Regions from separate parts of the Streptomyces sp. NPDC004111 genome, predicted to be linked through region 3. Evidence: riboswitches for the same ligand, from Rfam matches in the RefSeq annotation. Region 3 holds a riboswitch; each other region holds the start of a gene.
What was found. Region 3 has a riboswitch for thiamine pyrophosphate ahead of thiO (glycine oxidase ThiO). Riboswitches for the same ligand answer to the same signal wherever they lie in the genome.

Region 1 (2,259 bases), on a different contig from region 3:
CCCACACCGTGGTCGACAGGGCGTTCGCGTCCGAGCCGGGGAAGGCGCTGCGGACGATGCCCCGCACGTACTCCGCGATGACGGCCGTCGCGGCCACGCGCTCCTCGCCGGCCGGGTCGCAGGGCTCGGCGAACATCGCCCGGAACAGCGCCGGGTGGTCGAGGGCGAACCGGACGTAGACGACGGCTACCGCCGCGAGGTCGTCCGGTGTCGAAGGCGCGGGGTGTGCCGCGGCAAGCTGTTCGGCGAGTTCGCGGTACCCCTCGGCCGCCACCGCGGAGACGAGCGTGTCGCGGTCCGCGTAGTGGCGGTACGGGGCCGTCGGCGACACCCCCGCCCGTCGGGCGACCGCACGCAGCGACAGGCCGGCGCTGCCGTCCTCCTCCAGCAGTTCGCGGGCGGCCCGCAGGCAGGCGGCCCGCAGGTTCCCGTGGTGGTACGCGGCGCCTTGCGGCATGGGCGACACTCCTCGATGTTCACGACGCGCACATCACCCTCCCAGGTGAACGCTGCCTCCACCGTAAGCTCTCGCCGGGCCGCGGCCCGCTCCCCCGCGCCGACGGCGTTCGGCACCACTCGGCGGTTGCTGACCTGCGGTTTCGGTAGCGTGAGCAGCTACCGCATGGAGCGACCATGCGCCCGGCCGTTCCGCACGGGGGATTCCGTACGGGGAACTCCCTCCGAGGGGTTCCGTACGAGGGATTCCGGCGCTGAGCGACGGGGCTGCGACGACCGAGAGGCCGCGATGACCGAACCGACCAAGCCCGAGATCGTACGGGCGGAGGGCGACGCGCCCCAGGAGCTGACCGTCCGGGACCTCGTCGTCGGGGACGGGCCCGAGGCGAAGCCGGGACGGGTCGTGCGGATGCACTACGTCGGGGTCGCCTTCGCGTCCGGGAAGGAGTTCGACGCCTCCTGGGACAGGGACGAGCCGTTCAAGTTCGCGGTCGGCGGCGGCCGGGCCGTCAAGGGCCTGGACCGGGGGATCCGGGGCATGAGGGTCGGCGGGCGGCGCGAGATCGTCGTTCCGCCGCGCCTCGGCTACGGCAAGGAGTCCCCCACGCCGCTGATCCCTCCGCATTCCACGCTCGTCTTCGTGGTGGACCTGCTCTCCGTGGTCTGAGGGGCCGGGGCCGCCGCACCCCGAGTGGCGGCTTCCGTCCCCGGGGGAGGTACATTGCGTGTCGACCACCGCGGGAGCTCGGGAGCAGCCGGGCTGAGAGGGCGGACGGGAGTTGTTTTCTCCCCTTTTCGCCGACCGCATGAACCTGGACCGGGTAATGCCGGCGTAGGAAGGGTGTTGACGATGGGTACTGCCTCCGTACCTGCCCGGCACGGCGCTGCCGTGTCCCCCGATGCCGTGGCGGACGTGATCGCGTCGCTGCGGACCTCCGCACCCCTTGTGCACTGCCTGACCAATGTCGTGGTCTCGCAGTTCACCGCGAACGTGCTGCTCGCGGTGGGTGCCGCCCCCGCGATGGTGCACAGCGCGGAGGAGGCCGGGGCGCTGGCCCGGGTGGCCGGGGGCGTCCTGGTCAACCTCGGGACGGTCACCTCCGTGACGGCGGACGCCATGCGCGTCGCGGTCACGGAAGCGGCCGGGGCCGGGCGGCCGTGGGTGCTCGACCCGGTGGCCGTCGGTCCGCTTCCCTGGCGTACCGGACTCGCGCACGAACTGCTGGCGAGCGCGCCCCCGGCGGTCGTTCGCGGCAACGCCTCCGAGATCCTGGCGCTGGACGGCGGCCGGGGCGGGCGCGGCGTGGACAGCACGGACACCCCCGAGTCCGCGCTGGAAGCGGCCACCGGGCTGGCCCGGCGCTACGGGTGCGCGGTGGCGGTGAGCGGTCCGGTGGACGTCCTCACGGACGGTACGCGCGTGGTACGTCTGGCCAACGGGCACCCCCTGCTGTCCCTGGTGACGGGAACGGGCTGCGCGCTCGGCGCCCTGGTGGCCGCCTGCACCGCCGTCACCGGTGACGCGCTGCTCGCCGCCACGGCCGCGACCGCTCTGCTCACGGTGGCCGCCGAGGACGCGGCGACCCGCGCGGCGGGACCGGGCACGTTCGCGGTCGCGCTGATCGACGGGCTGTACGAACTCGGCCCGGACCGGCTCGCCGAGGCCGTCAACCTGCGCTGAGAGCCAGCGGACTGCGGGGTTCCGTACCGCGTGGTCGTCCCGGTCCCCGCTGGACAGGCCCGCTCCTGGACCCCGTTCGCGGCGATCCCGCACTCGGCTCCGGTACCCGCTCCCTCCCCCGT
Region 2 (2,259 bases), on a different contig from region 3:
ACCGGCACGGACGCGACCAGACCGATCGAGCCGACGAGGGTACGGACGATCTCCTCCGCGACCAGCTCGCTGTTGGCGACCGTACCCACGCTGCTCTGGGCGATGGAGAACAGCAGCAGCAGCGGAAGCGCGGCGCCCGCATAGGCCAGGACCAGGGTGTTCACCACGGAGGCGATGTGGTCGCGGCCGATCCGGATGCCGGCCCGGTAGAGGGCGCGCGGGCCCATCCTCGGGTCGGCCTGGTGGAGTTCCCATACCGCCGAGGTCTGCGTGACGGTCACGTCGTCGAGGACGCCGAGCGAGCCGATGATGACGCCCGCGAGAAGCAGCCCGCTCATGTCGATCGACGGGTAGAGGCTGTGGATCAGGCCCGTGTTGTCGTCGATGTTGCCCGACAGGAACGCCCAGCCGATGAAGAGCGAGCCGAGCAGTCCGATCAGCAGCAGCGAGACGAGCGTGCCGACGACCGCCACGGAGGTGCGCGCGTTGAGCCCGTGGCAGGCGTAGAGCGCGATCAGCATGATGGCGCTGGCCCCGACTACGGCCACGACCAGCGGATTCGACCCCTGGAGGATGGCGGGCAGGATGAACAGGGTCAGCACCGCGAACGACGCGACCAGCGCGATCAGCGCCATCACCCCCTTCATCCGGCCGACGAGCACCACGGCCACCGCGAAGATGCCGGCGAGCAGGGCGAGCGGGAGCTTCCGGGTCACGTCCGTGACGGAGTACTGGAGCTCGCGGGGCGCGTCGGGGGCGTACGCGACGACCACCCCCTGACCCTCCTTCAACTGCCGTGTCGCACCTGGCTGGACGATCTCGGTGAAGGTGCGGCCCTTGTTCGCCCCGGTGACGACCTCGACGGACGCCTTCTTGCAGGTGCCCCCGGGTGCCTTCGCCGCGGGGTCGCCGTCCGGCCGGGAGGCCGCCGGGGGCTGCTGGGCGACGTTGGCCTCCTTGCAGTCGATCTCGTCGACCTGGACGACCCGGCCCTGCTCGGTCTGCCGGTCGAAGCCCACGCCGGTGCGTTCGTGCGCGGGCGCACCCCCCGGCCACAGCACGGCGAGACCGACAACGACGGCCGTGGCGAAAGGAATCAGCACCGCGGCGATCACCTTGCGCAGGTGCTTGGAGACGGGCGCCACAGGGCCGTGGGCATGGCTGTGCCCGTGGCTGTGACCGTGCCCGTGGCCCTGCGGAGGAGCAGGCGGGGGCGGCGGGCCCGGCGTCGTCGGCGGAGGCGTCGGCTGTGGGGGTGGCTGTGATGGGGTCACCGCCCGATCATCGCAAGAACGGCAGGGGCCCTCTGTTCAGCGCGGCCGGGGTGGCGCTAGCGTGAGGGCGAACCTTTGTACACGCGGGAGCTCGGAGCACCGGGCTGAGAGGGCGCTGACCTCCGTACACATGCGTACGGACACGGCTGCGTCGACCGCCGAACCTGTTACCGGGTAATGCCGGCGTAGGGAGTAGGTCTCATGACCACCATGGATGCACGCACGCCTGCCTCCGACCAGGACGGGCGCAAGCCCGGCTGGCACAAGGGATACGTCGAGGGCTCGCGCCCCGACCTCCGGGTGCCGGTCCGTCAGGTGCACCTGACCAACGGGAAGGACGTGACGCTGTACGACACGTCCGGCCCGTACACCGACCCGTCGATCGAGACTGACGTACGGCGCGGCCTCGCCCCGCTGCGGGAGAACTGGATCGTCGGCCGCGGCGACACCGAGGAGTACGCGGGCCGTCCGGTGCGCCCCGAGGACGACGGCATCAAGCACACGTCCCCGCGCGGGGGCCTGCGGAACCTGGACGCGGTCTTCCCCGGCCGCCCGCGCCAGCCCCGCCGGGGCCGCGACGGGCAGGCCGTCACGCAGCTCGCGTACGCACGGCGCGGGGAGATCACGCCGGAGATGGAGTACGTGGCGATCCGGGAGAACGTTTCCCCCGAGGTCGTACGGGAGGAGATCGCGGCGGGTCGCGCGGTACTGCCCGCGAACGTGAACCACCCGGAGATCGAGCCGATGATCATCGGCAAGCGGTTCCTGGTGAAGGTCAACGCCAACATCGGGAACTCCGCGGTCACTTCCTCCATCGAGGAGGAGGTGGACAAGATGACCTGGGCCACCCAGTGGGGCGCCGACACGGTCATGGACCTCTCCACCGGCCGCAATATCCACACCACCCGCGAGTGGATCCTGCGCAACGCCCCGGTCCCGATCGGCACCGTCCCGCTGTACCAGGCGCTGGAGAAGGTCGACGGCC
Region 3 (2,259 bases):
GCAGCCGGCCTCGCGGGCGGCCGTGGTGAACTCGGCGCCGATCCAGCCCGCGCCGACCACCACCACGTCGCTCTGCGCGTCCAGCACCGGCCGCAGCCGCTGGGCGTCGTCCAGGGTGCGCAGCAGGTGCACGCCGGGGACGCCGACGGTGCCCGGCAGGGTGATGGGGTCGGCGCCGGTGGCCAGGACCAGGCTGTCGTACGCGAGGGGGCCGGTGAGGGTGTCGATCTCGTGGTCCGCCGGGCGCACGCCGGTCACCTCGCAGCCCAGCCGCAGTTCGACGCCGAGCGCCTCGAAGTCGACCTCGAAGGCCGAGCCGTCGGCCTTGCCGAGCAGGACGGCCTTGGACAGCGGCGGCCGGTCGTAGGGCCGGTGCCGTTCGGCGCCGATCAGCACGAGGGCTCCGTCGAAACCCTGCTCGCGCAGGGCCACCGCGGTCTGCACCCCGGCCATGCCCGCGCCGACGACGACGATTCGCTTCTGCTCGCTCACCCGACCACCTTAGTTATCTGACGCTCCGTCAGGACAGTGGGCCCCCGGCCGGGTCCCCTCCGGCCGGGGCGTCCCCGACCAGGAGTTCCTCGACCGTGCTCGTCCCACTGCCCTCCTGTGACTCCCATGCCCAGCTCTCCTCCAGCCGAACTCTGCCGTCGGCCGTGAGTACGACCGTGGAAAGGCAGTGGCCGGACGAGGTGGTGCCGTCCGTCTTCAGCTGTACGTACCGGAAGTCCAGGCGGTCCCCCGCGCGCGTGCCCACCAGATGTCCCCGCACGACGTCGCCGCCCGCGTAGTCGGCCCAGATCAGGCCGTCCCGCTCGTGGTACGTGAACCGGGTACGGGTGCCGACCTGCCCGGGGGCCTGGTCGGCGACCGGGGCGAGGAGGAGACCGTCGAGCGAACGGGGCACGGGGGACGCTCCCTTACAGCTTGTTGAAGCCAAGGATTAGGCTGGCCACCGTAAACCACCCCCGGGGGACCCTTCGCGGTAGCCCCGGCAGAACAGAAGACCGCACTCACGGGAGCCCGGCGGACCGGGCTGAGAGGGAGGCTGCCACCGCCTCCGACCGTACGAACCTGATCCGGGTCATGCCGGCGAAGGGAGGGGCTGGACGCCCATGCACACCTCTGTCGGAAGGCAGCCGTACGACGTCCTGGTCGTCGGCGGCGGCATCATCGGCCTGGTCACCGCCTGGCGGGCCGCACAGCGCGGGCTGCGCACCGCGCTCGCCGACCCCGAACCGGGCGGCGGGGCCGCCCGGGTGGCGGCCGGAATGCTCGCCGCCGTCACCGAACTCCACTACGGCGAGCAGACCCTGCTCGGCCTCAACCTCGCCTCCGCGCGCCGCTATCCGGCCTTCGTCGCCGAACTGGAGGAGGCGAGCGGCCGGGACACCGGCTACCGCACCTGCGGCACGCTGGCCGTCGCCCTGGACGCGGACGACCGGTCCCACCTGCGCGAACTGCACGCGCTGCAACGGCGGTGCGGGCTGGAGTCGGAGTGGCTGAGCGGGCGCGAGTGCCGCCGCCTGGAGCCGATGCTCGCCCCCGGGGTGCGCGGCGGGCTGCGGGTGGACGGCGACCACCAGATCGACCCGCGGCGGCTGGCCGACGCCCTCGTGACGGCCTGCGAACGCGCCGGGGTCGCCCTGTACCGGCTGGCGGCCGAGCGGCTGTCCGTCGCCCGGGAGCGGGCCACGGGCGCGGTCCTGGCCGACGGCACCGAGATCGTCGCCGACCAGGTGGTACTGGCCGCCGGGAGCCTCAGCGGGCGGCTCGCCGGGGTGCCCGCCGAGGCGCTGCCGCCGGTGCGCCCGGTCAAGGGCCAGGTGCTGCGGCTGACCGTGCCGCCCGCGTACGCGCCGTTCCTCAGCCGGACGGTACGGGCCGTGGTCCGCGGCAGCCACGTCTACCTGGTGCCGCGCGAGAACGGCGAACTGGTCGTCGGCGCCACCACCGAGGAACTCGGCTGGGACACCACCGTCACCGCGGGCGGCGTGTACGAGCTGCTGCGCGACGCGCACGAGCTGGTCCCCGGCATCACCGAGCTCCCGCTCACCGAGACCCTGGCCGGACTGCGCCCCGGCTCCCCCGACAACGCCCCGCTGCTCGGCCCGACCGCCCTGCCCGGTCTGCTGCTGGCCACCGGGCACTACCGCAACGGGGTGCTGCTGACGCCGGTCACCGGGGACGCCATGGCGGACGTGCTGACCTCGGGCGAACTGCCCGACGCGGTACGCCCGTTCACCCCCCGCCGGTTCG

Region 1: it holds a riboswitch for thiamine pyrophosphate, as region 3 does, so the genes downstream of both, thiM (hydroxyethylthiazole kinase) here and thiO (glycine oxidase ThiO) in region 3, are expected to answer to the same signal.
Region 2: it holds a riboswitch for thiamine pyrophosphate, as region 3 does, so the genes downstream of both, thiC (phosphomethylpyrimidine synthase ThiC) here and thiO (glycine oxidase ThiO) in region 3, are expected to answer to the same signal.

What each region holds. Positions count from the first base shown of each region.
Region 1 is NZ_JBIAMU010000001.1:399,217-401,475, forward strand. It holds gene ACFYVL_RS01760 (TetR/AcrR family transcriptional regulator) at 1-457, opposite strand, end outside; gene ACFYVL_RS01765 (FKBP-type peptidyl-prolyl cis-trans isomerase) at 746-1,123, shown strand; TPP riboswitch at 1,184-1,313, shown strand; gene thiM (hydroxyethylthiazole kinase) at 1,307-2,137, shown strand.
Region 2 is NZ_JBIAMU010000032.1:41,549-43,807, forward strand. It holds gene ACFYVL_RS41190 (YibE/F family protein) at 1-1,274, opposite strand, end outside; TPP riboswitch at 1,348-1,483, shown strand; gene thiC (phosphomethylpyrimidine synthase ThiC) at 1,476-2,259, shown strand, end outside.
Region 3 is NZ_JBIAMU010000012.1:105,144-107,402, reverse strand. It holds gene ACFYVL_RS23560 (NAD(P)/FAD-dependent oxidoreductase) at 1-453, opposite strand, end outside; gene ACFYVL_RS23555 (hypothetical protein) at 521-907, opposite strand; TPP riboswitch at 1,006-1,118, shown strand; gene thiO (glycine oxidase ThiO) at 1,116-2,259, shown strand, end outside.